3 regions of the Arthrobacter sp. GmRoot5-12 genome follow, and region 1 is predicted to be linked to each of the others. Evidence: riboswitches for the same ligand, from Rfam matches in the RefSeq annotation. Region 1 holds a riboswitch; each other region holds the start of a gene.
What was found. Region 1 has a riboswitch for cyclic di-AMP ahead of AC6JAM_RS04645 (M23 family metallopeptidase). Riboswitches for the same ligand answer to the same signal wherever they lie in the genome.
Positions count from the first base shown of each region.

Region 2: linked by a shared signal. The riboswitch ahead of AC6JAM_RS05285 (aggregation-promoting factor C-terminal-like domain-containing protein) and the one ahead of AC6JAM_RS04645 (M23 family metallopeptidase) in region 1 are both predicted to bind cyclic di-AMP.
Region 3: linked by a shared signal. The riboswitch ahead of AC6JAM_RS18220 (C40 family peptidase) and the one ahead of AC6JAM_RS04645 (M23 family metallopeptidase) in region 1 are both predicted to bind cyclic di-AMP.

Region 1 is NZ_AP046056.1:1,036,842-1,047,148, forward strand. It holds gene AC6JAM_RS04635 (NlpC/P60 family protein) at 1-586, opposite strand, end outside; gene AC6JAM_RS04640 (C40 family peptidase) at 750-1,427, opposite strand; cyclic di-AMP (ydaO/yuaA leader) riboswitch at 1,498-1,677, opposite strand; gene AC6JAM_RS04645 (M23 family metallopeptidase) at 1,806-2,627, opposite strand; cyclic di-AMP (ydaO/yuaA leader) riboswitch at 2,640-2,864, opposite strand; gene AC6JAM_RS04650 (iron-dependent transcriptional repressor DtxR) at 2,990-3,691, opposite strand; gene serC (phosphoserine transaminase) at 3,985-5,115, shown strand; gene AC6JAM_RS04660 (DUF3027 domain-containing protein) at 5,195-5,743, opposite strand; gene AC6JAM_RS04665 (cold-shock protein) at 5,751-6,134, opposite strand; gene AC6JAM_RS04670 (hypothetical protein) at 6,361-6,594, shown strand; gene AC6JAM_RS04675 (helicase-associated domain-containing protein) at 6,605-9,079, shown strand; gene AC6JAM_RS04680 (DNA repair helicase XPB) at 9,092-10,307, shown strand, end outside.
Region 2 is NZ_AP046056.1:1,188,750-1,199,056, forward strand. It holds gene AC6JAM_RS05275 (ArnT family glycosyltransferase) at 1-872, shown strand, start outside; gene AC6JAM_RS05280 (ArnT family glycosyltransferase) at 879-2,942, shown strand; cyclic di-AMP (ydaO/yuaA leader) riboswitch at 3,150-3,310, shown strand; gene AC6JAM_RS05285 (aggregation-promoting factor C-terminal-like domain-containing protein) at 3,316-4,029, shown strand; gene AC6JAM_RS05290 (VOC family protein) at 4,116-4,541, opposite strand; gene upp (uracil phosphoribosyltransferase) at 4,603-5,238, opposite strand; gene AC6JAM_RS05300 (phosphatase PAP2 family protein) at 5,251-6,054, opposite strand; gene tadA (tRNA adenosine(34) deaminase TadA) at 6,110-6,616, shown strand; gene AC6JAM_RS05310 (glycosyltransferase family 4 protein) at 6,613-7,716, opposite strand; gene AC6JAM_RS05315 (6-pyruvoyl trahydropterin synthase family protein) at 7,719-8,114, opposite strand; gene AC6JAM_RS05320 (zinc-dependent alcohol dehydrogenase) at 8,122-9,156, opposite strand; gene AC6JAM_RS05325 (HNH endonuclease signature motif containing protein) at 9,428-10,307, opposite strand, start outside.
Region 3 is NZ_AP046056.1:3,917,056-3,927,362, forward strand. It holds gene AC6JAM_RS18215 (protein adenylyltransferase SelO) at 1-1,440, shown strand, start outside; gene AC6JAM_RS18220 (C40 family peptidase) at 1,567-2,400, opposite strand; cyclic di-AMP (ydaO/yuaA leader) riboswitch at 2,404-2,574, opposite strand; gene AC6JAM_RS18225 (coiled-coil domain-containing protein) at 2,835-4,202, shown strand; gene AC6JAM_RS18230 (TraR/DksA family transcriptional regulator) at 4,224-4,583, shown strand; gene AC6JAM_RS18235 (DNA alkylation repair protein) at 4,580-5,110, shown strand; gene AC6JAM_RS18240 (DUF1810 domain-containing protein) at 5,136-5,582, shown strand; gene AC6JAM_RS18245 (glucose 1-dehydrogenase) at 5,619-6,512, opposite strand; gene AC6JAM_RS18250 (metallophosphoesterase family protein) at 6,669-7,175, opposite strand; gene AC6JAM_RS18255 (DUF1918 domain-containing protein) at 7,249-7,440, shown strand; gene AC6JAM_RS18260 (NUDIX domain-containing protein) at 7,536-8,051, shown strand; gene AC6JAM_RS18265 (glycosyltransferase) at 8,501-10,307, shown strand, end outside.

The sequences.
Region 1 (10,307 bases):
CGGTGCGGCCCAGGGACAGGTAGCCGGCGGGCCAGTCATGGAAGTGGATGCCGACGGCGGCCAGCGAGTTGGTGACCAGCATGGTGCAGTCCTGCATAACGCCGAGCTGGGCGTAGGCGGCCGAGAGGATTGCAGCGCCCTTGCCGCTGGCGGAAGCCTGGGCAGCGGGAGCGGCCGGAGCAGCAGCGGTGGCAACCTTGGCGGTGACCTTGGGAGCCGCAACGGGCTCGGCGGCAGGAGCAGCTTCCTGCACCTCGACCTGGGGCTCAGGCTCGGCGACGGGAGCCGGCGTGGTGGTGACAGCGGGCTTCTCGTAGCTGATGGCGATGGTGGAAGCCGCGGAAATCGGGGCGTCGATTGCGGATTCAACTTCCAGTGCGGACGCCGGAGCGGAATCACGCTTGACGTTGGCGTCGGCAGCGTTGGCCGCGATGCCGCTGGTCAGGACCAGGCCGGAAGCGGCAGCGATAACCGCAGCCTGGCGGCCCATGCCGCCTGCGTTGTCGCTGACGGCCTTTGCAATAACAGCGATCGAGTTGGTTTTGGTGACCTCGGCGCGATGCCGTGCGGTGGCACGAGTCGTCATCAGTTCTCTCTTTCGTTTTTCCCTCAAACCGCTTGTAGGCAGGCGAAGGTTGTTGGACGCGCCGGCATCTTGGGGGTACGTCGGCGCGTCCCGAACGGGGATGTGGTTTCTAGCGAAAAAGCCTTGGGCAAAGAAATAGCCCTTGGAGCGTTAAGCCCAAGAACTAGTTGCCGTAGTGGTAGTACGAGGAGGTGCCAGTGGCTGCAGGCGAGTGGAGCAGCGTGCCCTGGGAGGGGTTGAGTGCGCTGATCATCATGCCGTTGCCGACGTAGATGCCGACGTGCGCGCCACCGTTCTGGACAACCAGGTCACCCGGCTGCGGGGTGGAGGTGGGAGTCATGATGCTCCACGCATTGGTGCGGGGGATGCTGATTCCGGCCTGGGCGTAAACCCACTGCACGAACCCGGAGCAGTCCCAGCCGGTGACCGGGCTGGTGCCGCCCCACACGTAGGAGTGGCCGATGCCGGTGTAGGCGATGGCAGCGATGCCCGAGGTTGCCGCAGCGGATACGGTCTCCGCCGTCTTGGCGGCCGGAGACGCCTCCTGGCCTGCAGTGGTGGCGCGGTTCGCCGAGGCCGTGGACTGGGTACGCACCGCTTCCACCTTCGGAGCAGCGGTGGTCTTGACGACCGGACGCTCGAAGGACACCGTGGCCGTGGGTGCGGCCGTGACAGCGAGGGCTGCCTGGGACGAGCCGGACTCGGTGGAGGCAGAGACACCGGCCGTGGTGTCAGCTGCCGTGGCGGGCAGGCCCATGCTCAGGATGAGGCCGGAAGCCGCTGCCACAACGGCAGCCTGGCGGCCTACGGTCCCGGCATTTGCACTGACGGCCTTGGACATGGCGTCCAGGGGGTTGGTGCGAACCGTTTGCGCACGGTGGCGCGCAGAATGATGGCGTGAAGACACGAAGGTAGCCTCTCCCAATGCCTGCGAGGTGAGCTGTCGGATTCGGATGGGAGTCACCCGGCCACGCTGCTTCCTGGGAAGCTTGTGACTTAACCCCAAGGCCTTCTGAACATGAAGGCCAAAATTGGTTCCCCCGCCCCTGCCAGACGATGAAATGCGAACGGACCTTGAGCGGTGGCAGAGTTAGGCAATCCACTCAAGAGCGTCAACTTCGGAAAAGTTGACGCGAGTTAGACGGTACAGCAGTTTTGCTTCAATGTCACATTCAGGTCACGGCGCGTCGCGGACATGTGAGAGCGGGCAACCATTTGGCTACAGCCAGCCCATGGGATCGACAACTTCGCCATTGACCTGCACCTCGAAGTGGAGGTGGCAGCCAGTGGATGCGCCCGTGGTACCGCTCAGTGCCACCACGTCCCCGCGGGAGACGGTCTGGCCCACCTTGACGTTGAAGGACGAGAGATGGTTGTAGGTGGTCTCCAGCCCGTTGCCGTGGTCAATGACCACGCGGTTTCCGCCACCGAACTGGTGCCAGCCGGCAAAGGTCACGGTACCTGTCGCGGCGGCCAGGACCGAGGTCCCGCACTGCGCCACGAAGTCCTGGCCCCGGTGGAAGTCTCCGGAGCCTCCGGTGATCGGACTGACCCGGTAGCCGAAGGGGGAAGCGGTGGTGAGGGAGGCGAGGGGTGCAGCCAGGGTGCCGGCCGAAGCGGCACGCGTGACGGAGCCGGCGGACTGGGCGCTCAGGAGTTGCTTCAGCTTCCCGTCCGGGTCGGCCTGGGTCACCACGGCCGACCGGCTGAAGTCGATCTGTGCTCCGACATCGGCCGAGATCTGGGGCTGGGGGCTGACGGCGGACGCGGCCATGGGGGCACTGCCGGCGGCATCCGTGGCCATGACGGGACTCGTGGCGGGCACCGTGACCGTCAGCACCAGGCCTGTGGCGGCAAGGGCAATGCCGGCTTTTTGGCCAATACCGCTGGCGGCGGCAAACTCCGTCATCTGCCGGAAGGGACCCCGGCGGCGGCGCGCGTCACGATGCAGGTCGCGGGGGCGCTCCGCTGCGACAACTTCGGCAACCCGGGGTGCCGAAGGGGGGCCGGCCGCGCGGCGGCGGCCCCGGGAGGTCTGCATGGTCAAGAAGGGTTCCTCTCTGGAAGAAGCCTGCGGAGTTAGCTGTCGGATTCGGGTCAGAGAGATCAAAGACCCGGTCCGCCTTAGGCAAGCTTCTGCACAGGGGGTATTCCCGGAAGAATCCTTCACTGGAGAGGCTTGCTGCTGACGGACTTCACCCCAAGGCAGTCCCCCGCTGCCGCTTGTGGTTCCCCCGCCTCTGCCAGTAACGACTCGTGCACCTGGCCCGCTGGCAGAGCTCGGCTCCGGATCAGGTAACGCTTATGTATCAACGCTTGGTTCCACTATAGGGGCTTAAGACCCTAGGTAACAATTCCGTTACCTTTGCGTGGTTGCCCCTCTGTGGGGTATGGGCGCCCCGATCAGGGCTGGCTGATGGCCACAAAGACGTGGGCGGCAACCTCGGGCGGCAGCTCCAATGCGCCTTCGATTCCAGGGACCCGCACGGAGATGTATTCGCCCACGCGTTCCAGCGCCACGGCGGCACCCGGCCGGATACCGCCCTCGTCCAGCTGCGCCAGCAGTTCCGGTTCCACCTGGATCGGCTCCGCCAGGCGGCTGATGGTCACTCCGGAGGCGGGCCCGTAATTCTTCATCGCTTCCACCAGGCTGATGGCGCCGTCGGCAAAGCCGGGCCCCGCCTGGCCGCCCAGCGCCGCAAGGCCAGGGATGGGGTTGCCGTACGGCGACTCGGTGGGGTGGTCCAGCATCTCGTAGATGCGGCGCTCAACGCGCTCGCTCATGACATGTTCCCAGCGGCAGGCTTCGTCGTGGACGTAGGCCCAGTCCAGGCCAATGACGTCTGCCAGCAGGCGTTCGGCCAGCCGGTGCTTCCGCATGACCTCCGTGGCGCGCTTGCGGCCCGTGTCCGTGAGTTCCAGGTGCCGGTCGCCGGATACGACCACCAGCCCGTCCCGCTCCATGCGGCCGATGGTCTGGGAAACGGTGGGACCGGAGTGGCGCAGACGCTCGGCGATACGGGCCCGAAGGGCAACGATGTTTTCTTCCTCAAGCTCCAGAATGGTCCTGAGGTACATCTCCGTAGTGTCGATCAGATCCGTCATCCAGCTCAGCTCCTCGAGCGCAGTACCTTGCGTTGTCCCACCGTATCGCCTCTTCGCGCAAAGTAGTCCGGGGGAAAGCTTAGCCTATTTTGACTTTGTCCGAATAGCCGCGCCCCGAGGGGCTGCGCGGGGACGGCACGTCTCACTGTCCGGACTATGACGGGCCTGGCTCCCGCCCCCGGCGGCGGTTCAGGCAGAATGGGAATGGCCCGCAGCGCAGCCACCGGCGCTGCCGGCCACCGACCGCCCGCCCTTCCGGACCAAACTTTTGTCCCCGCCGAATTGGAGCACCTGTGAGCGACACCAGCATCACGATCCCCGCCGACCTCCTGCCCCAGGACGGGCGGTTCGGAGCCGGCCCGTCAAAGGTCCGGCAGGAGCAGATCGACGCGCTGGCAGCAGCTTCCAAGACGATCCTTGGCACATCGCACCGGCAGGCCCCGGTCAAGAACCTGGTCGGAGCGGTCCGTGAAGGGCTGAGCCAGTTCTTCCGCGCCCCGGAAGGCTACGAGGTGGTCCTCGGCGTCGGCGGCTCCACGGCTTTCTGGGACATCGCGAGCTTCGGCCTCGTGGAGAAGAAGGCCCAGCACCTGTCCTTCGGTGAGTTCGGGTCCAAGTTCGCCGCCGCCACCAACAAGGCGCCCTTCCTGGAAGCCTCCTCCATCATCAAGTCCGAGCCCGGCACCCGGCCCGCAGCCAAGGCCGAGGCCGGCGTGGACGTCTACGCCTGGCCGCAGAACGAGACCTCCACCGGCGTCGCCGCCCCCGTCAAGCGGGTAGCCGGAGCCGACGAGGGATCACTGGTCCTCGTGGACGCCACATCGGCGGCCGGCGGACTGGACGTGGACGTTGCCGAGAGCGATGTCTACTACTTCGCCCCGCAGAAGAACTTTGCCTCCGACGGCGGCCTCTGGCTTGGCCTGTTCTCCCCCGCAGCGCTGGAACGCGCCGCGCGCATCAAGGCCAGCGGCCGCTGGATCCCGGATTTCCTGGACCTGCAGACCGCGATCGATAACTCCCGCCTGAACCAGACCTACAACACCCCGTCGCTGTCCACGCTGGTGACGCTGAATGCCCAGGTCCAGTGGCTGAACTCCAACGGCGGCCTGGACTTCGCGGCTGCACGGACGGCCGATTCAGCCGGCCGCATCTACAGCTGGGCGGAAGCGTCCGGCTTCGCCACCCCGTTCGTGGCCAAGCCCGAGGAACGCTCCAACGTGATCGCCACGATCGACTTCGACGAATCGATTGATGCCGCCACCGTGGCCAAGGTCCTGCGCGCCAACGGCATCGTGGACACCGAGCCTTACCGGAAGCTGGGCCGCAACCAGCTGCGCATCGCCACCTTCGTGGCCATCGAGCCCAGCGACGTCTCCGCCCTGCTGGCCAGCATCGACTACGTGGTGGGCGAGCTGCGCAAGTAACCCGAGCTGCGCAAGTAACCACAGTTAAAGCACGACGGCGCCGCCCGGGTTTCCCCCGGACGGCGCCGTTTGTTTGTGGTCAGGAAGTCCTTGTTTCGGCGTCAGGCTCCGCGCCGTCGTCGGCCGGCCCTTCATCCCCGGGTTCCCGCTCCGCTGCCCGAAGCCCATCCGGGGTCCCCTGCCCGGGCTCCTGCTGTTCCGGTTCCTGCTGTTCCGGCTCCTGCTGCTGTTCGTCCTCGGGACGGACGCGTTCGGCCCACGGCACCCACTCCGGGGCCAGGACGGAGTCCCCGGACGGCAGCAGGCCCAACTCGTTGACCGTGACCACCTTGGAGCGCGAGTTACGGGTCAGTACCGCATACCACTGCCAGCCCACATAGCCGGGCAGCCGGGATTCGAACAGGTGCGTGACCAGCCGGTCGCCCTCGCTCTTGGCTGCCAGGTGCGGCCCGATGGTGCCGGCCGGAGTGATGCCCTCCACTGCAGCCCGGGCGGTGTCCACCGCCGCGGCCAGGAAAGCATCGGGCTTGCCCGTGCGCCACACGGGCACGCCTGCCTTGCGCTTGGGCTGGGTCTTGGCAGCCTGCTCCTGCACTGGCGTGCCCGGCTGATCAGGTTGGGGGTCCATGGGCAGCCTAAACGTCCAGCTCGTCGGCAACCTTACGCAGGGCGGCAGCAATGGCCTTGCCCTTGTTGCCGTCCGGGTACTTGCCCTTGGACAAGGTTCCGGACAGGTTGTCCAGGACGGTCACCAGGTCCTGAACCAGCGGGGCGAGGTCCTTCGCGCTGGGGCGCTTGGCCTTGGCGATGGACGGGGTCTTGTCCAGCACCCGCAAGCCCAGGGCCTGGGCGCCCTTGCGGCCGTCCGCAACCCCGAACTCCACCCGGGTGCCCGCTTTCAGTTCCGTCACGCCCTCGGGCAGCGACGACTTGGGCAGGAAGACCTCCTGGCCGTCTTCGCCCGCGAGGAACCCAAAGCCCTTGTCCTTGTCATACCACTTGACCTTGCCGGTAGGCACGTAATCAACCTTCTTCGTTCTGCTGTCATGAGACACGGCCGGCTGCCACCGCGTCCGCATTGTTGTGCGGGTTCAAGGTATGGCCAGCGCAAACCGTGTTGGTCTGTATCCTTCAAGGTTATCCTGCCGCGTGCCCTAATCACGCTTCCGGCCGCACCGTTCCGCCCCGGGCGCAAGCTCCCGGTGCTTTCACTTGCGGCGCTGCTGCCGCTGTAGCGTTACGTCCATGACTCCCTTGCGTTACCGGCGGCCGCTGATGGTCCTCGCCGCTGTTATAGCCGTGCTGTCCCTCATTGCTGTGGGAACTGTGATGGCGCTTGCCTTCGCCAACACGGTCGCCCCCGCCTGGGTCACCTACTCGGCCCTTTACGGCCTGCCGGCGGCCTTCATCCTGATGCTCCTGGTGGTCCTGGACGGCGTTGCCGCCCGGCGGCGGGCGGGGAAGCGGGAGCCGCGGTAACGTTGGACTGATGTCCCTCATTCGAGCGCTCGGCAAGGACCTGGAGGCGCGCAGCGACGACTCGTTGCGCGTGTTGTTCGCCGCGCGGCCGGACCTCATTTCCCCCTCTGTTCCGGACTTCGCCGCGCTGGCGGCGCGTGCCAGTTCACGGGTCAGCGTCCAGCGTGCGCTGGAGCGCCTCACCCGGCCGCAGATGCAGGTGCTTGAGACCCTCCATCTGTGCACCAACACGGACACCGGGCACAGCGCCTCGGCGGAGGGCCTGCACCAGTTGATCCGGGGTTCATCCCTGGCCGTCATCGAACAGATCATGGACACCCTGCAGGAACTCGCTTTGGCGCATCCTGCGGTCCCCCCGCATGGCGCCCCCGCCCAGGCTGCCGGGCACCACTACTACCTCCCTGTCGGCTCCCTCAAGGATGTGGTGGGAATCTATCCCGCCGGGCTGGGCCGCAGCTACACGGAGCTGGTCCGCCTGCAGCCGGCCTTCGCCCAGCGGGTTGTCCAGCTGGTCTCCGAACTGCACCGCGGTGGATTCGCGATCCACGATGCCAGCACGCCCATGGAGGCGGCGCTGGCGCTCCAGCATTGGACCTCCTCCCCCGAGGCACTGCGGGACATCCTCGCCAACGCCCCGGAACGGACGACGGCGTTGCTCGCCAGGTTCCGCAACTGGGCCATGGGTGCCGTCCCCCAGGCGCAACGGAAAGCGTCGGTCACCACGGAGGGTGCCGACGTCGGGCCCGTGGACTGGCTCCTTGCGCGCGGGCTGCTGGTTCCGCTGGATGCCGCCCACGTGGAGTTGCCGCACAGCGTGGGGCTGGCCCTGCGCGGCGGGGCGATCATCGACGACTTCACCCTGTCCCCGCCGGTCCCGGAACTTGGCCGGACCACCGCGGCGCTGCGCAGGAATGCAGCGCTCAGCGCCATCTCGGAAACCCTGCGGCTGGTCTCCGAACTGCTGCATGCCGTCAGGGAGAACCCGCTGGCCACGCTGCGCAGCGGAGGCGTGGGGATACGCGAGATGCGCCGCCTGTCCGACCAGCTGCGCGTCGACCAGGGCGTGACGGGCCGGCTGCTGGAGCTGTGCGGCCTGGCGGGCCTGATCCGCCTCGACGTCGACTCGTCCTCATGGGTGCAGCCGCCGCAGCTGGAATGGCTGGTACTGCCGAGGCAGGAACAATGGCTGTGGCTGGTCAACGCCTGGCTGGCCAGCGAGCGCGTGCCATCGATGGTGGGCCAGCCCATGAACACGGCAGCGGCAGCACCATCCCGGGGACCGTCAGGAGCCACCATCCCGGCGTTGTCCGCCGGTGCGCAGCGGCCTGACGCCCCGGTGGTCCGCAAGCGCATCCTGGAGATCCTGCACGAACTCACGCTCGAAGCTGCAGGACCGGACGGCACCGTGCCCGTGCTGGATGCCGCCGCGGTCCTGCAGCGTGCGGAATGGTCCCAGCCGCGGATGGCCCGGCGGTTCAGTTCCCTCATCCGGGGAGTCCTCGCCGAGGCGGAGATGCTGGGCCTGGTGGGCTCAGGTGCGCTGAGCCAACTCGGAAGCGCGTTCGCCGAAGACCAGCCCGATGCTGCCCTTGCCATCCTTGGCGAGCACCTGCCGGCAGCCCTGAACCATGTGCTGTTGCAGGCAGACCTGACCGCCGTTGCCCCCGGCTACCTCGCTCCAGCCCTGACCGAAAAGCTCCTGGTCATGGCGGACGCCGAGGGGCAGGGCCCGGCCACCATCTACCGCTTCTCGGCGACGTCCATCAAACGGGCACTCGATGAGGGCTACGACGCCGCAGGCCTGCTGGCGTTTCTCCGGGAACACTCCGCCACCGCTGTCCCCCAGCCGCTGGAGTACCTGGTGGAGGACACGGCCTCCCGGCACGGCCAGCTCCGGGTGGGCCAGGCCGCAAGCTTTGTCCAGAGCGATGATGAAGCCGCACTCCGCGAGTTGCTGGCGGGGCCCAAAGCGGCGCAGCTCGGCCTGGCCCGCCTTTCCCCCACGGTCCTCACGTCGTCGGCACCGCCCCGCGAACTCGCCGCCGCACTTCGGAGCCTGGGCCTGTCCCCTTCTGTGGACGGCGTCGAACCCGCCGCCCACGTCCGCCGGTCTTCCGTACCGCAGGAAAGCCTGCGTCCCGTCTATACCGCCCCGCGGATGGCGCCCGCGGCGGAGGAGGTTGACGCCCAGCTGGACGTCCTGCGGCGGCCGGGCCCCGCCGTCGGACACCACCCCGGTACCGCCGCCGGCGGCGAGGCAGCAACCCAGCTGGGGCTTGAGGCACTGCAACGGGCCATCCGGCTGAAGCAGCGGATCCACATGAACGTGGTGGACAATCTGGGGAATGCAAGCCTGGAAATTGTTGTTCCGCTTTCTGTGAGCGGGGGCCGGGTCCGCGTGTTCGATCCTGCCAAGGACACCGAGCGGGTCCTGTCCGTCCATCGCATCATCGACATTGAGGCCGCAGAGGAACTGCGCCAGTAAAGGATTCCCCGCGTGACCGACGGACCCCTGATCGTCCAAAGCGATAAAACCATCCTCCTCGAGGTGGACCATGAGCTGGCCACCGAGGCCCGGCACGCCATTGCGCCGTTCGCCGAGCTGGAGCGGGCGCCCGAGCACATGCACAGCTACCGGCTGACCCCGTTGGGGCTGTGGAACGCCCGGGCCGCCGGGCTGGATGCGGAGAAGGTGCTGGATGCGCTGCTGAAGTACTCGCGTTTCCCGGTTCCGCATTCGCTGCTGATCGACGTCGAGGAGACCATGTCCCGGTATGGACGCCTCCGCCTCGAAAAGGACCCGCGCCACGGACTGGTCATGCGGACCGATGACTACCCCGTGCTGGAGGAAGTGATCCGGGCCAAAAAGATCGCACCGCTGCTGGGTCCAAGGATCGATGGCGAGACGGTGGTGGTGCATGCCTCCCAGCGTGGGCAGCTCAAGCAGCTGCTGCTGAAACTCGGCTGGCCGGCGGAGGACCTGGCCGGTTACGTGGACGGCACGCCGCACCTGATCTCCCTCAACGAGGACGGGTGGAAACTGCGGCCCTACCAGCGCCTGGCCAGCGAAAACTTCTGGGCGGGCGGCAGCGGGGTGGTGGTGCTGCCCTGCGGCGCCGGCAAAACCCTGGTGGGGGCCGCGGCCATGGCCACCGGTTCCACCACCACACTGATCCTGGTCACCAACACCGTGGCCGCCCGGCAGTGGAAGGACGAACTGCTCAGGCGCACCTCCCTTACAGAGGAGGAAGTGGGCGAATACTCCGGCGCCCTGAAAGAGGTCCGGCCGGTGACCATCGCCACCTACCAGGTGCTCACCACCAAGCGCGGCGGCATCTACCCCCACCTGGAACTGGTGGACGGCCACGACTGGGGACTCATCATCTACGACGAGGTCCATCTCCTGCCCGCACCGATCTTCAGGATGACGGCCGACCTGCAGGCCCGCCGCCGCCTTGGGCTGACCGCCACCCTGGTCCGGGAGGACGGGCGCGAGGGCGAGGTGTTCAGCCTGATCGGACCCAAGCGGTATGACGCACCCTGGAAGGACATCGAGTCCCAGGGCTACATCGCGCCGGCCGACTGCGTGGAGGTCCGCGTCGACCTGCCAAAGGACGAACGCGTGGCCTACGCCATGGCCGACGACGCGGACAAATACCGGCTGTGCGCCACCTCCGAATCCAAGACACACGTGGTGGAGCAGCTGGTGGCGC
Region 2 (10,307 bases), 150 kb from region 1:
GGCGTGGCCGCAGCTACTGGCCGGCCCGGATCGTCCTCGCCGTGACCGTCCTCGGCACCTCTGTGTGGTCGGCAGTCCTGCTGGGCCGCGACACGTCGTGGCTCCCCTGGCTGCGGGTCGCCATCATCGTGCTCGGCGTCCTCGCCGCCGCCGCAATCCTCCTCCGCCTCGATGCACTGGGCACCTCAAAACCGGGCACCTCGAAACTGGGCGCCTCCGGACGGTTCCGCCGGGCCGGTGCGGCCGCCGTCGTCGTCGTATCCCTCCTGGCCGGCGGTCTTGGGACAGCGGGGTGGACCCTCGCCACCGCTGCTTCCGCCCACTCCGGTTCCATTCCGACGTCGGGCCCGGCGGGTTCGTCCGCGGGTGGCTTCGGCAACCGTGCCGCTGGATTCGGCGGCGCACGGGCTGACGGCAGGGAGGCCGCCACTGACGCTGCCAACGGCGCGGGTGGACTCGATCCCTTCGGCGGCATCGACGGCGCAGCCGGCCCCGGCGGTACCGGGGGCGCCGGCGGCGCCGGGGGCCCGGGCGAAGGATCCGCAGATGCGGCGGTGGCGGCACTCCTGAAGGCCACCACCACGAAGTGGTCCGCGATCGTCTCCGGCGCCAGCCAGGCAGCCAGCCTGGAACTCGCCACGAACACCAACGTCATTGCCCTGGGCGGTTGGAACGGCGGGGACCCCTACCCCACGCTCGCCCAGTTCCAGGACATGGTGGCCAAGGGCGAGATCGGCTACTTCATCCAAGGCGGTGGCATGGGAGGCGGCGGCATGGGTGGCCGCGGCAATTCAGAGGTGGCCGCCTGGGTCCAGGCCAACTTCCAGGCCCAGACCGTAGGCAACTCCACCGTGTACCAACTCACCAAGTAGGACTCAATGGCCAGCCACTACCCAGTGTCCGTCCACACTGCGTCGGTCCACACCGGACACCCTGCCGGTGCTCCTGCCGCCGCGCATCATCCTGTCCCGGCCCGCTTCCGGCCGGACCCGCGGGCGCTCCGGCGGCGGCTGGAACTGGCAGCGGTGCTGGCCGGGACCGCCGTGCTGTACTTGTGGAACCTTGGAGCATCCGGCTGGGCCAACGCGTTCTATTCCGCCGCGGCCCAGGCCGGATCGCAGGACTGGGCGGCCTGGTTTTTCGGCTCCTCCGACGCCGCCAACGCCATCACGGTGGACAAGCCGCCGGCGTCGTTGTGGGTCATGGGGTTGTCCGTCCGGATCTTCGGCCTCAGTTCCTGGAGCATCCTGGTCCCCCAGGCGCTGATGGGCGTCGGCACCGCCTGGCTGCTCTACCTGGCCGTACGGCGGGCCGCGGCGCCTGCCACGGCCGATCCACGGCTGGCGCACCGCGCAGGACTGATCGCCGCAGCCGTCCTGGCCCTCACCCCCGTTGCCACGCTGATGTTCCGCTTCAACAACCCGGACGCCCTGCTGGTGCTGCTCATGACGGCAGCCGCCTACGCGGTCCTCCGTGCAGTCCAGGAGGACCGGTTGCGCTGGCTCCTGCTGGCCGGAGTGTTCCTGGGCTTCGGCTTCCTGGCCAAGCAGCTGCAGGTCCTGCTGGTGGTTCCGGGATTCGCCATCGCCTACGCGCTGGCAGGCCCGCACAGGCTCCCGCGGCGCCTGCTCCGGCTGGCCGCGGCGGGAGCGGCCATGGTGGCCTCCGCCGGGTGGTGGCTCCTGGCGGTGGAGCTGACGCCGGCCGGCCTGCGTCCCTACATCGGCGGATCGCAAAACAACTCCATCCTGGAGCTCACGCTGGGTTACAACGGGCTGGGCCGGCTGACGGGCGACGAGACCGGCAGTGTGGGCGGCGGCAACGGCTGGGGAGATCCCGGGCTGCTCCGGATGTTCAACAGCGAGTTCGGCGGCCAGATCGCGTGGCTGCTGCCGTCCGCCCTGATCCTTGCGGCGGGCCTGCTGTGGTTGGGCCGGCGGGCACCGCGGACGGATGCGGTCCGCACCGCCGTCATCATCTGGGGCTTGTGGGTGCTGGTGACGGGCCTGGTCTTCAGCTTCATGGCGGGCATCATCCACCCTTACTACGCCGTGGCGCTGGCGCCGGGGATCGCCGGGCTTGCGGGGCTGGGCACGGTCCTCCTGTGGCAGCACCGGCAGCAGCCACCCGCCGCACTCCTGCTGGCCGCAGCGGTGGCCGCGGCCGCCCTGATGGCCTTCCAGCTGCTTGGCACCACGTCCGCCTACGGCGCGGGGCTGCGTTGGCTGGTCCTTTCCGGAGGCTTGGCGGCCGCAGCGGGCGTGGCGTTCGGCAGGTTCCTGCGCTGGCGTGCCGTGCAGCGGACGACGGCGGCGCTCGCCATTGCGGCGTCGCTCACCGGGCCGCTGGCGTACTCCCTTTCCACGGCGTCGACAACGCACAGCGGGGCGATAGTCAGTGCCGGGCCGTCGTCGGGCTTCGGCCCTGGCGGGACGGGCCCTGGCCGGACCGGCCTTGGCGGGACCGGGACAGGCAGCACCAGGCAGCCAACAACCCAGGGAAGCACGGCCCGCCAGCAGGGCGCGTCCGGAGGAACACTTCCCGGCGGAACCGCTGCTGCCGGTGGTCGCGGAGGCGGGGCCTTGGGAGGCCTCTTGGGCGCCCCAACGCCGTCCGCGGAACTCGTGGCAGCACTCAGGAATGGCGCCTCAGGCTACACCTGGGCAGCGGCAGTGGTGGGTTCGAACAACGCTGCCGGTTACCAGTTGGCAACGGAACTGCCGGTCATGGCGGTGGGTGGGTTCAACGGCACAGATCCCGCCCCTACCTTGGCGGAGTTCCAGGATCTGGTGTCCCAGGGAAAGATCCACTACTTCATCACAGGCGGAACCATCCGGGCCAGTACCGGTTCGGACGCTGCCGCCCAGATCGCCCAGTGGGTGGCGAACAACTTCACGGCGCAGAGCATTGGCGGCACCACCGTCTACCTGTTGGCTGGGTAACGGGAACTGTAACGGTCGGCGCGCTGCGCTCATGAAATGGGGCGGCCATACCCCAATGGGACCGAGGTTACGAACGGGGAATCCGGCAAATCAACGCGCTGAGGATCGTGACTTCCGTTACCTAAATGTGACTTTCGCGTGCACTTCCTGTAGCGTCGATTGGGTGCGGCCCCCGTTCGGGCCGCATATCCCGGGTCGACGCCAAGCTCTGCCGCTTCCCCGGATTCCGATTGAGCTACGGCAGAGGCGGGGGACCCACCGTCCCGGGCATTGAATGCCCTTGGGGTTAAGCCAGTACGTGATCTTTCCGTACGGCCGGATGCCCTCATCCGAACCCGACAGCTAACTCCGCAGGTGTGAGAGGCGATCAATCATGTCCAAAAACACGGCAGAAGCACGCCTGCTGCAGGCCAAGGCTAAACACAGGGCCGCGCAGCAGGCCAAGAAGACCACCCTGGGCCAGCGCGCCGCCGTCCTTGCAGCATCGTGCGCGGTGCTGGTGGGGGTAGGCGCGGCAGGACAGGCCACCAGCAGCATGACTCCGGTGTCATCCACCGCGTCCAACCCTTCCACGTCGGCGTCCGACGCTCAAATGAGCATCGAGAAGAGCGAGATCCGCTCCAACCCGGCAGCAAGCCCCGCGCCCGCTGCCATCAGCGTGGCACCGCAGGCAGCGGAACCGGCCCCCGCAGCGGCACCGGCAGCACCCGCAGCGCCTGCCCCGGCCCCGGCGCCTGAGCCCGCCCCCGCACCTGAGCCGGCTCGCGCCGTCGCGGTTAACGATCCTGCAGGCGCCCAAGCGTACGCCGCCAGCCAGCTGGGGGCGTTTGGCTGGGGACCGGACCAGATGCAGTGCCTGCAGACGCTGTGGACCAAGGAGTCCGACTGGACCACCACGGCCACCAATTCCAGCAGCGGGGCATACGGCATCGTCCAGTCCCTGCCCGCTGAGAAGATGGCAAGCGCCGGCGCGGACTACCTCACCAACTACCGCACGCAGATCAACTGGGGCCTGGACTACATCAAGAAGAGCTACCAGTCGCCCTGTGGTGCCCTGAACTTCCACCTGGCCCACAACTGGTACTAGGCACTCCTCCCCCCGGCGGCAGCGATGCCGGGGGAACTGCACCAAAGCGGCGGGCCGCATCATCATGATGCGGCCCGCCGCTTTGGTTAACCAGCGCCCGGTCCGGCGCCCTGTCCGGTGTTCCCGCCAGCGCCCTGCCCGGCGTTCCGCCACGGGATGTACTGGACAGCCCACTTGTTTCCGTCCGGATCGGCGAAGTACACGAAGTGGCCCCAGTCCTGGACGTCCACATCGCTGACATCCACGCCGTTGCTCTTGAGCTGGTCATGCGCCGCATTGATGTCGTCGACTACCATCTGCAGGTTGGAGCCCGTGCCGGGCGGGGCGTCGACGAGTCCTTCGCCGATGCAGATGGAGCAGGCCGAGCCCGGCGGCGTCAACTGCACAAAGCGGATGGAGTCCGACGGCCGCTCGTCGTAGTCGGCGTTAAAGCCCACTTTGTTGACGTAGAAGTCCTTGGCACGGTCAACGTCGGATACGGGGACAAAGACAAGCTCGAGTTTCCAGTCCATCCGCACAGGCTAGCGGCGGGACACCCGTTGGGAAAGAGCCCGTTCAAACAGGGCAGCAGCGCTACCCGGCGATGCCGTAGAGGCGGTCGCCGGCGTCGCCCAGCCCGGGGACAATGTAGGACTTCTCGTTGAGCTTCTCGTCGATGGAGGCCAGGACGATGTGCACGTTGGCCCCTGACAGTTCCTCCTCCAGCCGCGCCAGGCCCTCGGGGGCGGCCAGCAGGCAGATGCAGGTGACATCGGAAGCGCCGCGCTTGAACAGGAACTTGATGGCTTCGCGCAGGGTTCCGCCCGTGGCCAGCATGGGGTCCAGGACGAAAACCTGGCGGCCGGTGAGGTCCTCCGGCAGGCGCTCCGCGTAGGTGATGATGTCCAGCGTCTCCTCGTCCCGGGCCATGCCCAGGAAACCCACTTCAGCGGTGGGAACCAGCTTGGTCATGCCTTCCAGCATTCCCAGGCCGGCGCGCAGGATGGGAACCACCAGCGGGGTGGGCTTGGTGAAGGCGGTGCCGACGGTGGTGCTGACGGGCGTCTCGATGGTGACGGGCTCGGTGCGGACCTCCCGAGTGGCTTCGTAGGCCAGCAGGGTCACCAGCTCTTCCGTCAGCTGGCGGAAGACCGGCGACGGCGTGTTCTTGTCCCTCAGGACAGTGAGCTTGTGGGCGACCAGGGGGTGGTCAACAACGAGAGTGCGCATCCCCCAAAACTATCACTCGGCGCTGCCCTTCCCGCGTCCGGAGTGTTCGCCGTCGTGCAGTTCCTCGGCCACCACGTCCCGGACGATGGGACGGTCGAACGACGGCGCTGCCCCTGCGTGCTCGCGCCTTCGGACCAGGTGGAACAGCCGGTGGGCCAGGATAACGATTGCCACCCAGGCCAGGCCCAGGATCCAGCCGGCCATAACGTCCGTGAGCCAGTGGTGGCCCAGGAAGACCCGGCTCAGGCCCATGGCGATGATGAAGATCGAGCCGGCGGTGATGGCGGTAACCCGGACCCGCATGGTGTGGAACTGAAGGCAGATGAGGTAGATCACCAGACTGATCACCACGGTGGTATTCAGGGTGTGTCCGCTGGGGAAGGATGGCGAATCCTCGTAAGGGGGGACGGCGTCCGCATGGTCGGGCCGGGTACGGCCCACCAGCTTCTTGCCGAACGTGGTGGCGGTGACGGACGCTGCCGCTGCACCGCCGATCAGGACCAGCGGACGCCAGTTCCGGCTCAGGAAGGTCAACCACGCGGTGAGGATGCTGGCCAGGATGGGCATCCCGATGCCGCCGCCGATGTTGGTGAAACCGGTGACAAAGGAGTCAAGGCCGGGGCTGCGGAGGCCTTCGGCAAAGGCAAGGGCAGGCTTGTCCAGGTTGGCCAGGCCAGCGGAGTCCACCACATCGTCGTAGACCTCTGCCCCAAGCAGCGCCAGGGACACGATGACCACACCGCCCACAAGGATGGTGAGGATCAACGCCGCATAGGGTTTGAACCAAATACCCAATCGGTCCCGAAGAGTGTCCATGGTGCCTCCCGGCATCGGCAAGTAACCTGACTAACCCCGAAACTATCATTGAGCCATGCCCTTGCCCGAAAAGAAACACGAGGCCTGGATGGGCCTTGCCCTGGCGGAGGCCCGCCGTGCGCTCGACACGGAGGACGTGCCCATCGGCGCCGTAGTGATAGGGCCCGACGGCGACGTTCTGGGTTCGGGACGCAACCAGCGGGAGGAGCTGGGCGACCCCACAGCCCACGCCGAGGTGGTGGCCATCAGGGAGGCGGCCGGACGGCTGCGGGAACGGGCACGGCTCGGCGGCGGCCAGGGCGACGGGTGGCGCTTGTCCGACTGCACACTGGTGGTCACCCTGGAACCCTGCGCCATGTGTGCGGGCGCGATCGTCCTGGCGAGGATTCCCCGGGTTGTGTTCGGGGCCTGGGATGAGAAGGCCGGCGCTGCGGGATCGGTATTCGATATCCTCCGCGAGCGCCGGCTGAACCACTGGGTTGAGGTGTATCCCGGGGTCCGCGGGGAAGAGTGCGCTTTACTGCTGCGCGAATTTTTCGCCGCCCACCGGAGCAGCCTCTAGCCCTGCCGCTCCCCGTGTCCGCCGGGTCCCTCCAGGAGGGCCAGCACGTCCTGCGCTGTTTCGCTCCATCCCGGCAGCCTGGTCCGCGCATCAAGCGCAGCTGAACGCCATTTTTCCCGGGTCTTTCCATCCACCAGCCAACCCCGCAGGGCATTGGCCAGGCGGCCGGGACTCTCCTGTCCGCCGTCTGGAAGGGTAAGCACTGCCCCCGGAAGGCGGGGTTCGCCGTCGGCCGTTCCCAGCCCGCCCATGCCAAGCGCCTCCACCGCCCCGGTCCCGGCACGGACCAGAACAGGAATGCCGTGGGCCAGGGATTCGGTGACGGCCATGCCGAAAGCCTCCAGCCGCGACACCAGCAGGGTCAGGTCCGTCCGCGCCCATTCGGCCTCCAGGGCTTCGCCAATGAGCTCGCCGGTGAGCTGCACCCGCCGCTGGAGCCCGTGGGCAGTAATGGCAGCCCGGACCTCCCGTGCGTAGTCCGGGTCCGCCTGCTCGGAGCCCACGAACGACGCAGTCCATTCAAGGTCCTGGATCCGGGCCAGGGCATGCACGGACAGCAGCTGGTCCTTGTTGGGCAGCAGCGCGGCGATGACCGCCACGTGCGGCGGCCTGGATCCTTGGGCCAGGGGTGCGGGGTTGACGCCGGGAAGGACAACGGTGACCCGGGAAAGCCCCCTTTCCAGGAGGAGGGATGCAGACGACGTGCTGGTGCAGATCACGCCGGTTGCCGCACGGAGGGCTCTCGCTTCGCGTTCCAGGGCTGCAGCCCCGGAGCTTTCCTCAACGGGCATATGCACCAGGACCCATGTTTCCCCGCCCGCCTTCGCGGCGTATTCGAGTTCATCCGGGGCACCTACCGCCACCAGGCCGTCCACGATGGCCACTGCGTCCCCGTGGTGTGCCTCAGGTTCCCATGCTCCGAGGAGGGTGCCCAGCCGGCGTCGTTCCTTGGCGCCGGCGTCCGGCCAGTTGCCCTCCACGGCAACCACCTCCACCTCCGCGCCCCGTTCCTGCAGGCCCGCAACCAGGCGCGCGTTGTAGACGTTGCCGCCTGAGCTGTGGCGGATATTGCCGGGAACCAGCAGCCGGATGGGACGCATTGCTACGCGGTGAGGTCCAGGGAAAAGGTGGCCCAGGCGTCAGGATTCTCGCGCAGGGTGACCTCCAGTCCTGCGAGTTCACGGCCGTCGTCGTTGTCCTTGATCTCTGCGGCCACCTTCCGGGCGATGTACTCGGCGAGGGCTTCCGTGGTGCTGAGCTTGCCCTCGAAGTCCGGGTGCTCGTCCAGGTTGCGGTAGTTCAGGCCGGCGAGCACCTCCTCGATGATGGTCCCGGCGGCGCCGATGTCCAGGACGATCGCGTCGGCATTGAGGGCGCGACGGCGGAAGGCCACCTCGGCGACGAAGGTTGCACCGTGCAGGCCCTGGGCGGGGCCGAAAGCCTCACGGGGAAGGCTGTGGGCAATCATGAAGTGGCGGCGGATGGTCAGGCTGAACATTGTTACCTCAAGTCTTTGGGGGTGTGGGTGGCTGGCTGGGCGCGGGACTGCCGGCAGGGTATTCGACGACGTGGCACAGGGCTTCCAGGCTGCCGTCCGCCAGGCTCTGGACCACGCCAGGCAGGTCCTCGAACCGGGACGATCCCGTCAGGAACGCGTCGAAGACGGGGTCCTTGAGCAGCGATACGGCCAGGTCCAGGCGGTCCGCATTGGTGCGCCTGTGGCGCCGGGAACGCGCCACCATGCCCACCTGGCTCGCCCTGATGGACAGCCGCCTGGCGTGGAAGTCCTCCCCCAGCGGCACAGTGACCTCACGGTTGGCATACCAGGACATTTCGATGATTTCGCCTTCATCGCCGGCGAGCTGCAGGCTGCGCTCCAGGCCTTCCTGCGAGGCCGAGCAGTGGAACACGATGTCGCAGTCCGCCAGGGCGTCATCGGGGTGTGCGAAGTCCACGCCCAGGGTGTCCGCGAGCTTTTTCCTGCCCGGATCGAGGTCCACCAACTGCAGGCGCTGCAACGGGAAGGTGCGCAGCAGCGTAGCCACCATGCCGCCCACCAGGCCGGCTCCGACAACGGCAATCCGGTCGCCCAGCCGAGGCCCGGCTTCCCACAGGGCGTTGACTGCGGTTTCCACCGTGCCGGTGAGGACCGCCCGCCGGGATGGAACGCTGTCGGGAACCCTGGTTAGAGAGGTCACCGGCACCACATAGAGGTCCTGATGCGGATTCAGGCAAAAGACGCGCCGGCCCTTCCACTCCTCAGGACCTTCCTCCACGACTCCCACCGAGAGGTAGCCGAATTTCACCGGCCCTGGAAACGTTCCCTCCTGGCGTGGGGCACGCATCTCTTCCGCGACACGTGGCGGCACGGCTCCGGCGTGGACCACCATTTCGGTGCCCTTGCTGATGCCGGAGTACAGGGCACGCACCAAAGCTTCGCCCGGCCCCGGCGCGGGCACTTCTTCGGCCCTGAGCTCGCCGTGTTCCTTGGCGGTGGTCCAGTAAGCGGTTGCGTGGATCGGAGTCTGTGAATTTGTCATCTTGCTGATGAATCTAACCGGACGCGCGGTGGCGGGGAAAGTCCGACGGCGGATGGCGGGGTTTGGTGCCGCGCGGCGGCGTCCGTGCCAGCCCTTCTTGAGGAGCCTTTGCTGGGGGCGGGTAGGGCGTCAGGAGGTGCAGGTGCAGGTGCAGAGGGCGGCGGGGCGTGGACCTGCCGGAACATGTGCGGACGGGCAGGGGCCCGGGCGGACGTGCCGCAACTTGCGCGGGCGGACCGGACTGAAGACGCGGCAGTGCAGCAGCTTCGGCTTAGACGCCGAGGTGTTTAAGCAGTGCCTCCTCGAGGAGGCTTCGTTCGCCGGGCAGGAACCCGGGTGGCCACTTTGGTGGTTCCCAGTCCTGGTGTTCGCTTGTGTAGTGGCGGCCGGTGGGCGAGGTCCAGCCGGGTGGTTCGTTCGTGCTGGCCGGGGTGGGTTTCCAGGCGGTGGTGTGCCGGAGCCGGTGGTGCCTCGGGCAGGGCTGTCCCAGGTTGCTGATTCCGGTGGTGCCGCCGTGGTGCCAGGCGAGGAGATGGTCGGCCTCCGTGTCCAGGGAGGTGTTGCTGCAGCCCGGGAACGGGCATTTCCCGTCCCGCATCCGCAGCCAGGCCCGCATCGCCCTGGGAACCCGGTAACTCTTCCGGCCAATCTCCAACGGCGCCCCGTCCCGCGGATCCACCAACACCCGGTAAAACGAGCCCGCCCCGTCCGCGACCAGTCGCCGCGCCATCGACGCCGGCACCGGACCATACCCGTCCAGCATCGCCGGTTCATCGGTCAGGCCCATCAGCGCGAACACCGGAACCGTAACCAGGACCTCGGCGCGGACCGATGGCAAGCGTGCCGGCCCGGCGCCGTCAGTGCCACCGGCACCGGCGCCCGGCCCCGCAGCAGCCACGACGCCGGCAGTGGCACTGGCACTGGCACTGGCACTGGCACTGGTGAGGCTGGTGCTGCCGCCCCGGGTGTTGCCGCTGCCGAGGATCGCTGCGGCGAAACTGTCGGCCCGCAGCTGGGGCATGGTCCTGTCCTCGCCCGGCCCTTGCAGGCCCCGTGCGGCAACGGTGAGCCGGTTCCACCCAGACATGGCCTGGTCCGCGGGCAGGTAGGCGCCCAGCCACGCCATCCCGTCCCGGTCCGGCCGGAACTCC
Region 3 (10,307 bases), 2.9 Mb from region 1:
GTCACTTTTGACGGCCGTTTCGCCCGGGAACTGTCGGAACTCGCCGTTCCCTGGCAGGCCGAGGAAGCCCCCAGCCCCGAGCTCCTGGTCCTGAACGACAGGCTCGCACGCGACCTGGGCCTGGACCCAGGGTACCTTCGCAGTCCCGAAGGGGTGCGGCTCCTGGTGGGCAACCACGTTCCGGCGGGCGCCACCCCGGTGGCGCAGGCCTACGCGGGCCACCAGTTCGGCGGCTACTCTCCGCTGCTTGGCGACGGACGCGCCCTGCTGCTTGGTGAGGTCACGGACAAAGGCGGCCGCCTCCTGGACCTCCATCTCAAAGGCTCGGGGCGCACGCCGTTTGCCCGCGCCGGGGACGGACGTGCCGTCGTCGGGCCCATGCTCCGTGAGTACGTGGTAAGTGAAGCCATGCATGCCCTGCACATTCCCACCACCCGCTCGCTCGCCGTCGTGGCAACTGGCCGGCAGGTCAGGCGTGACGGCATGCTGCCCGGTGCGGTCCTGGCGCGGGTTGCCGGCAGCCACCTGCGCGTCGGCAGCTTCCAGTACGCGCGGGCCACGGAAAACTTCGAGCTGCTGAAGCGGCTGGCGGATTTCGCCATCGGCAGGCACTACCCGCACGCTGCCGGCGCCCCAAACCCCTACCTGGAGTTGTTCGCCTCGGTGGTCTCCGCCCAGGCGGACCTGGTGGCCCGGTGGATGCTGGTGGGGTTCGTGCACGGGGTCATGAATACGGACAATATGACCATCTCAGGGGAAACCATCGACTACGGCCCGTGCGCGTTCATGGATGTGTTCAATCCCGCCGCTGTCTACAGTTCCATCGACGTCAGCGGACGCTACGCCTACGCCAACCAGCCGGTGCTGGCCGAATGGAACCTTGCACGGCTGGCGGAGGCAATGCTGCCGCTGATCGACGGGGACCAGGAAAAGGCGGTTGCCCCCGCGGTGGAGGTACTTGGCGGATTCCGCGGACAGTACAGCCAGGCGTGGTCCGGCGGCATGAAGGCCAAGCTGGGCCTGTCGGGGGATGCGGACAGCGACGCCGCCTCCGCCCTGGTGGACGGTGCCATTGCCATCCTGAAGGACGGGCCGGTGGACTACACCTTGTTCTTCCGGAACCTGGGCAAGGCCGCGCGGGGGGACCTCCGTCCCGTGCGCGGCATGGTCCTGGACCTTGAAGCGTTCGACGCCTGGGCGGAGCGGTGGCAGGCCCTGGGGCCCGACGCGGAACTGATGGACAGCGTGAACCCTGCCTATATTCCGCGGAACCACCTCGTGGAAGAGGCGCTGTCCGCCGCCACTGACGGAAACCTGGCTCCCCTGCAGCAGTTGCTCGAGGCCGTCGGCAGCCCCTTCGCCGAGCGGCCGGGCCTGGAACGCTACGCCGAAGGTGCCCCTGAGGATTTCGGCACCTACATGACCTTCTGCGGGACGTGACTGTTCAGCGGTACGGTGCGGAAATGACAGGAGGGCGGCAGCCGGGAATACCCGGCTGCCGCCCTCCTGTCTAAGAACAGCTTTGCTGTTTAGTACCAGCCTGCTGCTGCCAAAGCGTTGCGAAGGCTAGGCTACGCGGACTGCGGAGTAGCCGCCGAGCCAGCTGATGGAGTGGACCTCGGTGCTGTAGCCGTTGACGCCGCCGCTCACAACCTGGCCGTTGCCGGCGTACACGCCCACGTGGCCGGAGGTGATGATCAGGTCGCCGGGGGCGGGAGCGCCGACAACGGTTCCGTACTGGAAGAACTGCGTGGGGGCCAGGTCGCCGACGGACTTGCCGACGGAGCGCAGGGCCTTCTCAACCATTGCGGTGCAGTCCTGGTTCACGCCGACCTGGCTGTAAGCGGATGCCAGGATGGCAGCGCCGGTCCCGGTGCCGGTGGACGCCGCCGGGGCGGCTGAGGCGTAGGACATGTTCATGCCGGTGTTTGCCGGTGCGGTTGCGGCTGCCGTCTGGACGGGAGCTGCTGCCGGCGCCGGGGCTGCGGTGTGGCCAGCGCCGGGGATCTGGATCTGGTCACCGGGGTAGATGATGGAGGACAGTCCCAGTCCGTTGGCGGCAAGGACGTCGTTGAGGCTGACGCCATGGGCGGCCGCGATGGCCCCGATGGTGTCGCCGGACACCACCGTGTGGACGGTTCCTGCTGCTGCGGCGGGTGCTGCTGCCGGGGCAGGTGCGGAGTATGCCTGGACGCTGGTGTTCTCAGTGGTGTCCGGGCCGGTGACACCTGCATGGGCCGGGGCTCCGACGCCAAAGGCAATACCGGACGCTGCAGCAACGGCAAGCGCCGGACGGCCCAGCGAACGGGCCTGGGACTTGGCGGTTACGGCGAGGCCCTCGAGCACAATGGAGCGGGCCGGAGTCGCGCGGTGACGGGCAGTGGTGGAAATTTTTGACACAGTTGATCGCCTCTCCCATGCCTGCGGGGTGAGCTGTCGGGTTCGGGCTGGAGATACCCGGCCGGTAGCTGGCTCCGCGGGCGGAGGCGCTAACGACTTAACCCCAAGGCCACATGTGGCCGTAGAAACTTGGTTCCCCCGTCCCTGCCAAACGGAAAGCGGTTGAATCCCATGATCAGCGGCAGGGCTCGGCATGCTGACGGGAATGTCCCGTCTGAGAGGGACACCAAACGACCATAACCCGCGCTGCCCCCGATTGTCACATTTGGATAACATACGAGGCTCCCCTCTCAATTGCGCAAACGTCTTGATGTACTTCGCATTTCGGGCGGTGACCTCGACCGATGCAGGCAGGGTCTTTATCGCTGCAAACGGTAACAATGTGGCCACGGACGCGCCCTCGGGGGCCGCGCCGGACGGTAAGCTTCGGGACTATGCCCCTGTTCGTGACCAGCCGAGGGATCCCGCTCCTCGGTGGCGTGCTGGCCATCGCCCTGGCCGCCGCCACCGTGCTGCCGGCCGCAGCGGAGGAGCCGCCGCCCGGCGGATATCCCTCCTGGTCGGATGTGCAGCAGGCGCAGTCGTCCGAAGCGGCAAAAGCTGCAGAAATTGCCACCATCGACGGGCTCTTGACCGGCCTGCAGGCGCAGTCGGAGGCAGCCGGGGACGCAGCCGTACGGTCGGCCGCCGAATACGCTGCCGCGGATGCAGAGCTCCAGTCCGCCACATCACGCCTGGAAACCCTGTCCGCACGGGCCGCCCGCGCAAACGACGAAGTGGCCCGGTACCGGAAGGACCTCGGCGCCCTGGCCGTGCAGTCGTACAAGACAGGCGGGACCAACGCCGGGTTCTTCGTGGCGCTGGACGCCCTGGGGACCAACAGCGTCCAGGGCCTCAACCTCGTCAAGCTCGTGGGGGACAAGACGGCCGCGTTGGTGGTCAAGGCGGCGGCGGCCGGAAAGGTATCCGCTGCCCTGGTGGAACAGGAAAAGGTTGCCAGGAGCGAACGGGAGCGCCTGTCCGGGGAGGCAAAGGCAAAAGCCGGGGCAGCCAGTTCCGCCAGGGACGCACTGGCACGGCAGGTGGCCGAGGAGCAGCGGCACGGCGGCGAGCTAACGGCCCAGCTTGCCGCCCTGAAAGGGACGACGGCGGCGCTTGAGGGGGAGTACCGCCAAGGCCAGGCTGCGCTGGCTGCCTACGAGGCGGCCCAGGCGGCCAAGCGCGCCGCAGCGGAGGAGCAGGCCCGCCGCCAGGCCGAAGCGGCCGCCAGGGCCGCCGCGGCGGCCGCCCAGCAGCCCAGGCCGCCCGCACCAGCCGCCCCAGCCGCCGTGGGCGGCAATCCTGTCCCGGTGAATCCAGCCCCTGCCAATCCTGTCCCGGCCAACCCTCCGCCGGCCAACCCTGTCCCTTCCGTTCCGGAGGCGCCGCCAGCCGAGCCGGCCCTGCCCAGCCCGCCCGCCGTCGTCGTGCCTTCCATTCCCGGTGGAGCGGTCAACGATCCGGCAGGGGCGAAAAGCTACGCGTCCGGACGCCTTGCCGCTTTCGGCTGGGGCCAGGACCAGTTCCTGTGCCTGGCCCAGTTGTGGACCAAGGAATCCAACTGGCTGACCACCGCCACCAACGCGTGGTCCGGGGCCTACGGAATTGCCCAGGCACTGCCGCCCGGCAAGTATGCCAGCGCCGGGAGCGACTGGCTGACCAGCTACCGGACGCAGATCGAATGGGGCCTGGGCTACATCCGTGACCGCTACGGGTCGCCCTGCGGGGCATGGAACCATTCCGTATCCCTGAACTGGTACTGACTGACGCGCTAGGCTTTCCCCATGCCAGATTTCGAACGGTTCCGTGCACTGCTCGAAGAGGAGCGGACGCGGCGGATGGCCTTGCTGCCGGCGCTGCGGGCGGACATCGACGCTGCGAATTCGGCCCGTCAGGACTCCAACGTCGACGACGAACACGATCCGGAGGGGGCCACGATCGCCTTCGAGCTGTCACAGGCATCGGCGCTGCTGAAACAAAGCTCGACGGGGCTGGACCAGATTGAAGCTGCCCTGGCCCGGCTGGCCGCGGGGACCTATGGCATCTGTGCGGTGTGCGGGGAACCCATCGCCGAGGGCAGGCTGGAAGCCCGGCCCTGGACCCCGTTCTGCATCCACCACGCCTCCGCGGGGCGCGCGCGGTGACCGGCACAGCGGACGTGGTGTCCGCTGCGGCGGAATTTGTTGACCGTACCCTCCAGAATGAGGGCGCCTGGTACCGCGCGGACGACGTCGCACACCGCCTGGGCGGTGTGCTGGCCTCGTATGGTTCCTCCGTGGGCGCCGTCCGTGGAACCGTGCGCGACGCCCTGCGCAAATTCAAGGACCTGGACCACGACGCAACCGTGATGCTGGCCTCTGCCCTCTGGGGACAGCCGGGGCCCGGCTCCCGCCCGGTTTTCGAGCGCCGCCTTGCCGCCGTGGTGCTGCTGCAGTCACGGGTGCGGCTCCTGCAGCATTCGGACCTGACCCGGCTGGAAGGCTTCCTCCGCTCCGCCCAGGCAGCGGATCTGACCGCGCCCCTGCTCTCCGATGTCCTGATGCCGCTGCTGGCAGGGCTGGGGGAGCGTGAACGGCAGCGGGCCCGCGGTGTGGTGGAACGGTGGCGCGGGGACCCGGACGCCCATCTTCAGGCGGCGGCCCCTGCCCTCATGAAGGAACTGACTTTCTAAAAGCGGACGAATGAAGGAGATCCACATGAATGAGCCGTTTGATCTTGGGCGATTTGTTGCCGCCCAAAACACCGGCGGAACCTATGACCAGGCGTTGGGGGAGCTGCAGGTCGGCCGGAAGTCCGGGCACTGGATGTGGTTCATCTTCCCGCAGATTGCCGGGCTGGGGCAGAGCGCCATGTCACGTAAATACGCCATCTCTTCACTGGCTGAAGCCCGGGCCTACCTGGACCACGAAGTCCTGGGCCCGCGGCTTCTCGAGTGTGCCACGGTCCTGGCCAACCATGCCGACCAGCCGGCCGAGGACATCTTCGGTGGCATCGACGCCAGGAAACTCCGCTCCTCCATGACACTGTTCCTCCGGGCAGCACCCGGAGAAACAGTGTTCAAGACTGTCCTGGCCCAGTTCTTCAACGGCGAGCCGGACCCTGCCACCGACGAGCTCCTGGCGGCGCAGGACGCAGCCGGCTGACCACACGGACCGGGGCAGCCGGAGCGCGGCTGGCTGCTAGGGCGTGGGGCTGCCGCCGTTGACGTTCAGCGTTTCGCCCACGACGTAGCTGGACTCCGGCGACGCCAGGAAGACGTAGGCGGGGGCCAGTTCGGCGGGCTGGCCGGCACGGCCCAGGGGCGTGGACTGGCCGAACTCCGGCAGCTGCTCCTTGGGCTGGCCGCTGCTGACCTGCAGGGGCGTCCAGATGGGGCCGGGGGCCACAGCGTTCACCCGGATGCCCTTGGGCGCAAGCTGCTGGGCCAGGCCCTTGGTGAAGTTGTTGATGCTTGCCTTGGTGGTGGCATAGTCCACCAGGGTGGGGGACGGGTTGTAGGCCTGGATGGACGTGGTGTTGATGATGGTCGAACCCGCAGGCATATGCGGCACGGCGGCCTTGGTCACCCAGAACATCGCATAGACATTGGTCTTCAGGGTGTGGTCGAACTGCTCGTCGGAAATGTCCTGCAGGTCCTCTTGGGCCACCTGTTTCCCGGCATTGTTGACCAGGATATCCACCCCGCCCAGGACCGCCACCGCCGTTTCCACCAGGTCGCGGCATGCCGCCGAATCCTTGAGGTCAGCGGGCACCTTGACGGCCTTGCGGCCGGCCGCTTCAATGATCCCGGCGATGCGCGAGGCGTCCGCTTCTTCCTGCGGCAGGTAGGACAGCACGACGTCGGCGCCTTCCCTTGCAAAGGCGATCGCCGTCGCGGCCCCGATGCCGGAGTCCGCGCCGGTGACGATGGCCCGGCGGCCTTCCAGCCGGCCGGTGCCGCGGTAGGTCTCCTCGCCCAGGTCGGCCTTGGGTTCGAGTTCTGCATCCAGCCCCGGCTCGGGCTGGTGCTGCCTGGGCGGGGAGATTTTTTCGTAGGCCGTCACGGGATTGCGGAAGGTGTACTGGTCAGTCATGGTGGTCCTCCTGGTCGTGCGGACACGGGCTGGTTCGTCGCCCCGGGTACTGAAGCAGCCCGCGATTTGCGCCGTTACAGGAAAGCAAAAAGCTAAGCATGCTTACGGTTCCTAGCCTAGGCAGAGAGGCGGCCTCATGCCAAGCGGCATGGCGGGTCAGTCACGCTGGACCGTGACCAGCCGGACCTCGGCCAACTGACCGCCGTCGACCGTGGCCTCCATGAACGTGCACGCCGGCTGGCGGCGGCGGTCCGTGGGCGACCCGGGGTTCAGCAGCCGCAGGCCGTTCGGCGACACCGTGTCCCACGGGATGTGGCTGTGGCCGAACACCAGGACATCGGCGTCGGGAAAGAGCGCATCGCACCGCACTTCGCGGCCCTTGGCCGGCCCCGTCTCATGGACCACCGCAAAGCGGACTCCGTCCAGGTTGGCAGTTGCCGTTTCGGGCAGGCGCCGGCGCAATTGGGGCCCATCGTTATTGCCAAAAACACCCAGCAGCCGGTTGCTCCGGCGTTCGAATTCGTCCAGCAGGGCTGCCTCCACCCAGTCGCCCGCGTGGAATACGGCATCGGCATTTTCGACGGCGGACCACACCTGTTCCGGCAGGTCCCTGGCGCGTTTGGGTATGTGGGTATCGGCGAGCAGGATGAGGTTCAACGGCATACCGGAATCCTGCCATGGTGCCCTGTTCCCACGCGGCCACGAGTCGTAATCTGGGGGCTGGGAGGTGATTGCCATGGAGGCAGCCCAAGGCGACCGTATCGTCGTGCACGGCAGGACCGTGGGGTCCTCGGACCGGCATGGGGTGATTCTTGAAGTCCGTGGCGAGGGCGGCAGCCCACCATATGTGGTCCGCTTTGACGACGGGCATGAAACCGTCATGTATCCCGGCGGTGATTTCGCCGTCGACCACGGAAACAAGACCTGACGGGGCCGGCGGGATTCCGCCCGCCCCCTGACCCGCCCCACCGCCTGACCCGCCGGTGCTTCACCTGCGGGTGCTTCACCTGTCAGACTGGAGCGATGGATCTCTTTCCGTCCGCCAGCACGTCCTCCACTCCGCCGCCGCGCACCGGCCCGCGCGACCCGGGCGACGCATGGGTGGAGGGGGAACGCGGCCGGTACTGGGGCAGGTTCGGCGCGGCCGGCGTCCTGGCCTACGACCCCGGCAAAGGTGTGCTGCTGCAGCACCGCGCCGTCTGGAGCCACAACGGTGGAACTTGGGGCCTGCCCGGCGGGGCACTGCACCAGGGCGAGGAACCGGTCGACGGTGCCCTCCGCGAAGCCTACGAGGAAGCTGCCGTCCCGCCGGAGAGCGTGGAAGTGCTGTTCACCTCCGTGCTGGACCACGGCTACTGGTCCTACACCACCGTGGTGGTGCTGGTGCGGGAATCCTTCGAGCCCGTCATCAGCGATCCCGAAAGCATCGCACTGCTCTGGATTCCCACAGCCGAGGTGGACGCACTGGAGCTGCACCCCGGATTCGCGGCGTCGTGGCCGGACCTGCTGGCGCGGCTGGACACCCAGGATCCCTGCTAAGCCTTTCCTGGACTGCCCACCCTGGAAGTTGGACTGACGGACCGGGCTGCCCTGCGGGCGGGTGTAGGTATCCCTGGCGCGAAATTAGGTACCCGTTACTGGTGCTGCCCGCATGTGCAGGCCGTTATGCTCCAAGCTACGGCGAAGTCGGGGCTGCTTGATCTCTGGGCAGGTAAACCGGACAACCACCGTATTAGCCCTGACGTGTCCCATTTTTGGGGCCATCTCCGGTTGGCTGAATCTACATCCCAGCCACGAAGCAAGGTTGGTGAGCCAGTTGTCCATTCCTCTCCTGTCACCGGGTGCCACGTCACAGCCAGGCTTACTGCCGGGCCGGACTCCTGCGGGGGTCCAGATCCCTGCCACTACACAGCGACATCAATATCCTGCATTCTTCGGCATGGTGGCGCATGCGGCGCGGGAGCGCGTCCTCCCGGTACCCGGGCAGCGTGAGGACCAAGATGCCGCGCTCCGCCGCCGGTAGTGCCTTCGCCCGGCTTCGGGGCAGCCGGCCCCAGGATCCCCGCCATGCCCTGGCGCCCCAGGCAGGAGACACCATGACCGCCGTGCTCGATGCCCCCGGACGCAACGGTGGGCGCCTGCGGCCCCGCGATGTGGTCTTCGCACTGGCAGGTGTCGTATCGCTGGTGCTCGCCGCAGGGGCGGCCTCCACCGTGGACCTGCCCGTCAACAGCGACCTCGGGCTCGTTGCCGTCCTGCCCTATCCGTACTGGATAGGGCTCGTGCTGATCAATCTCACCTTCATCGCGGCGCTGCGGGGAGACGCCCGGGGCCCGGCGGGCCGCGCAGTGATGGTGTGGCTCCTCGCAGTGCTGGTTGTGGAGCTGTTTGGGACCGCAGCGTTTGTGACCGACATACCGCGGGGCGAAGTAGCGTTCAGGCATTTGGGCATTGCCGACGCACTATCAAGCACGCAGGTCATAGATCCTGACATTGACGCGTACTTCAACTGGCCGGGTTTCTTTGCCCTCCTGGCCACGGTCATCAAGGCATCCGGCCTCCAACCGGTGAGCATAGCCCTGTGGGCTCCTGTGTTCGACGTTGGGCTGTGGCTCATGGCCCTGGCAGTGCTTGCCCGGACCTTGACCGCTGATCCGCGACGGCGTTGGCTGGTGCTCTGGCTTTTTTGCCTGGGAAACTGGCAGGACCAGGACTATCTGTCCCCGCAGGCCTTCGCTTTCTTCCTGTACCTCATCCTGATCGCCCTGCTCGTCGGACCATTGGCCGCGAACCCCGGCACTTTCCGTGGCTTTCGGCCCGCCGACCTGGCGGTTTGGTGGCGGGGCCGGTCCCCCTGGGAGCAAAGGCCGCAGCACCGGGTGAGCGCTTTCGTGGTGGCCCTCCTGCTTGTCGCTGTGATCTGTGCAAGCCATCAGCTGACGCCCTTCATGATGCTCATTGCCATGACCGCCCTCAGCCTCAGTGGGCGTCTCTGGTCCAGCCGGCTGCCGCTGATCACTGCTGTGGTGCTTGTACTCTGGCTGGTTTACCCGGCAAGTGCCTATCTCATTGGACACCCGCCCCTTGAGGACGCAGGATTCCAGGGTGCGGTTGCGGCTAATGTCGTTGACCGTGTCACCGGGACCCCGGGCCATTCCCTCGTAGTGAAAGTCCGAATGGTCCTGACCCTCGTGCTGTGGGTCCTCGCGGCGGCAGGGGCGGTACGGGACTGGCGTAGGAAGCGGCTTGACATCCGGGTGGTCCTGCTTGCAGTCACCCCGCTCCTGCTGTTCCCGATGCAGTCATACGGCGGGGAAATGCTCATCCGCGTCTCCCTGTTCGCGCTGCCCTTCGTCGCCCTGCAGGCGTCCTCGGCCCTGCTGCCAAGGGAGGGCGGCACGCGCCTTCCTTTCCTGGCCGTGTTGGCCCTCGTGCCCACCTTCCTGCTGCTGACCTTGTTGATCGAGACCAGCAGGTTCGGGAATACGAAGTTCGACATCTTCACCGACAGTGAGATGGCCGCCGTGGCCGAAGTGGAGCGGATCGCGCCTCACGGCGCGGCCATTATTTCCGCTGCCCACCCCACACCGTGGCGCAGCGATGCCTACCTGGAACACCGGTACCGGACCATGGACGAGTTGTGCCGGCGGGACTTGTCAGCAGCGAGCTGCGGCCCAATCTTCTATAACTACGGCCGGCACAACCCTGCCGGCGCCTTCGTGCTGCTCATGCGGTCAACAGAGGCAAGCCTCGAGCTCCAGGGCCAGAGCACCGAACGCAACTCCAAGGAATTGG